Regions from separate parts of the Staphylococcus pseudoxylosus genome, predicted to be linked through region 2. Evidence: riboswitches for the same ligand, from Rfam matches in the RefSeq annotation. Region 2 holds a riboswitch; the other holds the start of a gene.
What was found. Region 2 has a riboswitch for thiamine pyrophosphate ahead of LG295_RS08495 (3-oxoacyl-ACP reductase). Riboswitches for the same ligand answer to the same signal wherever they lie in the genome.

Region 1 (3,223 bases), 200 kb from region 2:
AGATAATGGTATTTTCTATGATCTGTATTTAACTCATCTTTATAAACGATGTAACCAATGTGAATTGCAAACGGTATTACGAAAATAATAGCAAAGAAGCTATAAACTTGAGTCATTAAAATTAACGTGATAATAAAGAACAATATACCAACAACTAAAAAGAATATTGAAATATCATAGTCGTATCTTGTTGTTCTAAATAGAGTAAAACCAAGCAAAACAACACCAATACCAAATAAAATGATTATAATGGCACTAAATACCGGGAAGTTCCCAATATAATTGCTTATCACCCTAATTATTTCACCAAAAAATGCGTTTATAAAATCCCATACATTATGAATATGTAGATCAATTTTCCCCTTGTTATTTAATTTATCAATTAAAGGTAAATTGATTAAAATGATGAGACCTGTGAAAAGCGAAACGATGCCTATAATATAACTATATAATATCTCAGCGTGTTTCTTCAAAAAAGACATACCATTCACCTCAAAAGTTATTATATATTAACATTTAGTTCTTGTCTTTAACAATTTAATAAATACGTCCATAGTATGATATAAATCGATGTATAGTCAACTTTCCACTTATACCATTCAATTAAACAATAAATTGATTATAACTAAGACTAAAATCTAAATCACCAGTTTTGTTTGATTTTTTTATGTTGTGGTATATATTTTATAGAAGTCATATAATTTAAAAGGAGTGTTTAATCTATGAGCAAAGAAGAATTAAACAAAAAAGCCGCAGAACAAGCAAAAGAAGCAGAAGATAAATTAAAAGATAAGAAGGAAACTGCTGAAGATAGTACAGAAGAAACCAAAAAGAATGTACAAGATTCATTAGACTAAATGTTTCAATAATATAGGTATCACATGCTTTAAAATATAAATGTAAATCCGACAAGTGAGACTGGTTCATAATAAATGAACCAGTCTCATCTTTAGTGTAATTTTTTATTACCCTTACATTGGATAGGTATTATATGTGTGAAAACAATATCTTTAGAAATACACCATATACATTGTGAAGTCATGCAATTGGATACAAATAAAATAGCTTACCTCCTTTTGTATGAACAATTTTTAGTTTGATTAAGGCGAAATAATTATTAACCTATATGGAAGTAAAGTACATATGTAATATATTAAATTTAAGGGGCAGTCTTGACATTATCCCTTAAAAGTCATACATTATAGTTAAATTTAAATTAATCATTCGCACTAGGGGTGTTTTGTGACTGAGATGAGGTATACCCTCAAACCCTTTGAACCTGATCTAGATGAAACTAGCGTAGGAAAGTGTACTAATCACCTATTTTCAGGTATTTGTATGCCTATATGTTAACGCGCAACTTTCTAGAAGGTTGTGCGTTTTTATATTAGGAGGATTTATTATGTCAAAAGGATTAAAGCTTTCAGAGATTCTAGTAACTGTGCTCATTGCTGTTGTTTTTGCAATCATTTACAACATTTGGAATTTTGTATATAAAGCGTTACAAGTTACAGGGTTACATTTTGAAGAATTAACATATGGTGCTTGGTTCATGGCTGCTATCGTCGCATACCTTATTATCCCTAAAGCTGGTATTGCAATATTAGCCGAATTTGCTGCTGGTGCCGGAGAAACTATTGTCATGGGTCGTTTTGATATTGCAACTATGGTCTATGCCTTATTACAAGGTTTAGCATGTGAAATTATATTTGCTATTTTCAGATATAAATCTCGTTCAGCAATGGTCGCAATGCTCGCTGGTCTCTTAGCTTCTATTTCAACATTGCCTTTAGACTTTGCTTATGGTTATTTAGGTGAAGTTGCCGGTTGGAATCTAGCGTTATATATCGGCTTTAGACTTATAAGCGGAATCGTCGTTGCCGGCCTAATATCCTACTATATAGTAAAAGCATTGGATCAAACGGGTGTAACCAAATTGTTCAGACCTGCCACAGAAAGTGACTATGATAATTTATAAGGAGCAATCACGTTGATAGCTACAAAAAATTTACGATTAAAATATCCAAACGGTAAGAAAAAGATATTTGATCATTTAACACTCCAAATCAAAGAAAACGAAAAAGTACTATTATTAGGACCATCAGGTTCTGGCAAAAGCACTTTATTAAATGTATTAAGTGGTATTGTACCAAATCTTATTGATTTACCTATCAAATATGATGAATTGATTATCGATAATTCCAGTAGTGTTATCTTTCAAGATCCGGATAGTCAATTTTGTATGCCTAAAGTTGACGAAGAATTAGCATTTGTTTTAGAAAATCAACAAATCCCTCGTCACGAAATGGATGAACGTATAGATCATGCATTAAAAGCCGTCGATTTAAAAGTGGATAAAAATCAATACATTAATCAGCTAAGTGGCGGTATGAAACAGAAATTAGCAATTGCAGAAACGATATTACAACAGTCGAAAACCTTGTTTTTAGATGAACCTACTGCAATGTTGGATGTTGAATCGACTGCAGAACTATGGGGTAAAATTAAATCCCTATGGCAAGATAAAACAGTGGTCATTGTCGAACATAAAGTAAATCATATATGGCAACATATGGATCGTGTCATCTTATTAAATTATGAAGGGGACATTATTGCTGATAACACGCCCCATGAAATTTTGAATGAACATGAAGATTTGTTAACAGAGTATGGTGTTTGGCACCCTAATGCATGGCAATATGCCCCACCAACTATGCATTTCAATAGCAGCTGCTCAAACTTAGACCTTGAATTTGATCATGTAACCATAAAACGTGGTAAACGTAATCTTATTAATATCCCTCAATTAAATGTAGGTACTGGAGAATGGATTACAATTACAGGCGCAAATGGCTCTGGAAAAACATCATTACTCGAATCAATGATGCAATTAATTAAATATGAAGGACGTATGTTATTGAATAATCGTTCTTTCAATAAAATTAAAGTAGCTGCTAAATATATGTATTTAGTTTATCAAAATCCAGAATTACAATTCATTACCTCTTCCGTTTATGATGAAATTCATATTCAATATAAAAATAAATTTAATTCTAAACAAGAAGCTGCTACTCAGACTGAATCAATGTTGAAAACACTTAATTTGCTATCCGTAAAATCTCAACATCCTTATGAACTTTCAATCGGTCAAAAGAGACGCTTAAGTGTTGCAATTGCACTAAGTTCATCATCTGAATTCATATTACTTGATGAACCTACATTT
Region 2 (3,223 bases):
TTCTAACACAGTTTGATAACGTCCTTTAGGTCCATTAAAAGATTCTACGGGTGGTAACGAGGGTACAAGTTCATCCAAATCCCAATTATGGCAATCTTGACGAATAAAAAACTCTAATTGATTTAAAGCTGTATCAACTTCTAAAGATTTATCGAGTTGTTGTTTTTTGGCATAAGCTTCTTCATATGATTGTCCAACGTACGTTACTAAACCAGGGAATACTTTCAAGCTATTTTCAGACTTTCCTTGTTGTATTAATTTTTGGTTTAATCTTTTTTTAAAATTAGTTGCTTGATCAAAATTCCAAGCCACAGCATAGACTGCATCTGCGTATTTAGTTGCCAATTCGATACCAGGATCTGATGCACCGGCTTGCATTGCAATTGGTTTTCCTTGAGGGCTACTTGGTGTTGTCAATGGTCCCTGTACACTGAAGTGTGAACCTTTATGATGGATAGCATTGATTGCAGAATTATTAATTAAACTATTGTCTTCTTTATTATGTAAAAAGTCATCCACACTCCAAGATTCAAGTAATCGATTCATCACTTGAGCGAATTCATCTGCTTTTTTATAGCGTGCTTCGTGTTCAGGTAAGTGATCCATACCATGGTTCGCAGCTTCCAAATCTGTCATTGAAGTGACTAAATTCCAACCAGCGCGGCCTTGGCTAATGTGGTCAACACTCAATAGTTGTCTAGCCGCTGTAAAAGGGTTAGAAAATGTGCTGGATATAGTAGCAACTAGTCCAACATGTTGTGTAACTTGTGATATCGCTGTTAAATTAACTAGAGGATCGAACCAAAATGCAGGCATATCACTTTTAGAATTAGCTGGAAACGATTGATTGTCAGCGAAAAATATAGCATCAAATAAGCCTTGTTCTGCAATTTTTGCTAACGACTGATAATACGTAATATCACCAATACGTTCAATGCTTGAATGGGGCATGCGCCATGCAGCCTGATGGTGACCACATCCATAGATGAGTACACCGATGTTGAGATGTTGTGTTTGTGTCATAGAATCCATCGCTCCTCCTTATTAATTCATTGTTAAGCCGCCGTCGACTGTAAAGTTCTGACCTGTAATGCCATCAGATTGATCTGATACGAGATACGCGACCATATTAGCTACATCTTGTGGTGAGGTAACATTTTTGAGAGGTGTTGTTTGCGCAATTAAATCAAAGACCTCAGTTGATGTCGTTGCACTTGCATCGGTTGTTTTTAACAAACCGCCAGATACTACGTTTGATGTGATACCATATTGTCCTAATTCGGCAGCCAAATTACGTGAAAATCCAATTAATCCAGCTTTAGCTGTGGTATATTCATGATAAGGGACAACAGGATTTTGAAATAAATTCGTACCTATTGAGATGATTTTACCTTTTTGTCTTTGAATGAATTGAGGTATAGCGCTTTGACATATATTGAAAGCCGCTTTTAATGTGCCATCAATTTGTTGCTGGTAATCTTCCCATGTAAGATCTGCAAATGCTTTTTGTTCAACAGGATCAAATTTAAATCCAACTAGGGCATTATTAATTACCACATCTATCTGACCAAAATATTGTGTAGCTTCATCAACTAATCTATCAATTTCATTTCGTTTTGTCACATCTGCTTGTACAGCGATAGCTTGTCGAGTTCCAATTTCATCAACAAGCTTTTGTGCAGCATGTTCACTTTTATGATAGTTTATAACTACGTTATGGTCATGCTGAGCTAGTGTTTTTACTATAGCTGCACCTAATCCACGGCTACTGCCAGTTACTATGACGTTTTTTTTCATTATATACACTCCTTCATTTTCAATAAAAAAATACACAACCCTTCAGAAAGAAAGTTGTGTATTAGAAATATCAACATATGTATAAAAAGTGCTTCAAAAAGCTTTTGAAATATGCTTGATTTCACACTTTCCTCCGCTAGTTCAAACTAGATCAGGTTCAAAGGGTTTGAGTTAGACTCATCTCAGTTAGAAACACCCCTAGTGCATTTAGTTATTTAATTTAATTTAATTTCAATGTATATTTTTTAGTGAATAATGTCAAGTTTAGGATAATTTAAGATTTTATACGATGTCATTTTGATTTGAAAAAAAGAAATTGGCGGAATGTTGAAATTGGTAAAGAAGAAACTCTTTACAAAGTTGAAGATTACTGTTATTATTATTTCTTGTAGAAAATAAAAACTATGAAAATTAAAGGAGCGAATATAAATGGCAGTTAAATTACGTTTAACACGTTTAGGTTCAAAAAGAAATCCATTCTATCGTATCGTAGCAGCTGATGCTCGTGCACCACGTGACGGTCGTAATATCGAACAAATCGGTACTTACAACCCTAACAATGTCAATGCACCAGAAGTTAAAATCGACGAAGAATTAGCACTTAAATGGTTAAAAGATGGTGCAAAACCAACTGATACAGTTCGTAATATTTTATCAAGAGAAGGTATCTTGAAAAAATTTGATGAGCAAAAATAATTTTCAACCTAATATACATTCTGTATATTTGTAAGAGTACCTCGAGAGGTGCTCTTTTTTTATTGTGAAATATCCAATATAATTCAATAATAATGAAAAATGGCGATATATCATAGAGCCTTTATTTTTTAAATGTAATGAGTCACAGTGATCGAACTTACGTGTTATAATGAGCTAATAAAATAGCGAAGATACATAATTAAAGATAACAGAAATAGTCAAATTATTTTGGAGGAACATATATGAAAGTTGAAGTAGGGAAGATTGTAAATACACATGGAATAAAAGGAGAAATTAAGGTGAAATCTAATTCAGATTTTACCGATATACGTTTTCAACCCGGGGAAATCGTTGAGATCGAACGTAAAGACAAAGAATCATTAACATTTACAATTTCATCATATAGAATGCATAAAGGACTTCATATGTTAACATTTGAAGGAATCAATAATATTAATGATATTGAGCATTTAAAAGGTGAAACGTTAGTTCAAGAACGTGACCATGAAGAAATTGAATTAGGTGAACATGAATATTATTATTCAGATATTATTGGTTGTACGGTCTTCGATGAAGAAGATACGCCAATTGGTCGTGTGATAGAAATTTTTGAAACAGGTGCCAATGATGTTTGGGTTGTTAAAGGGGATAAAGAATATTTAATACCTTATATTGCAGACGTAGTTAAAGAAATTGATGTCGAAGGTAGACGTATTCAAATCTCACCTAT

Region 1: it holds a riboswitch for thiamine pyrophosphate, as region 2 does, so the genes downstream of both, LG295_RS09515 (ECF transporter S component) here and LG295_RS08495 (3-oxoacyl-ACP reductase) in region 2, are expected to answer to the same signal.

What each region holds. Positions count from the first base shown of each region.
Region 1 is NZ_CP085024.1:1,985,038-1,988,260, forward strand. Features, by position in the region: gene auxA (lipoteichoic acid stability factor AuxA) at 1-482, opposite strand, end outside; gene graF (glycopeptide resistance-associated protein GraF) at 723-857, shown strand; TPP riboswitch at 1,222-1,323, shown strand; gene LG295_RS09515 (ECF transporter S component) at 1,403-1,978, shown strand; gene LG295_RS09520 (ABC transporter ATP-binding protein) at 1,991-3,223, shown strand, end outside.
Region 2 is NZ_CP085024.1:1,782,651-1,785,873, reverse strand. Features, by position in the region: gene LG295_RS08500 (LLM class flavin-dependent oxidoreductase) at 1-1,023, opposite strand, end outside; gene LG295_RS08495 (3-oxoacyl-ACP reductase) at 1,045-1,797, opposite strand; TPP riboswitch at 1,909-2,007, opposite strand; gene rpsP (30S ribosomal protein S16) at 2,227-2,493, shown strand; gene rimM (ribosome maturation factor RimM) at 2,736-3,223, shown strand, end outside.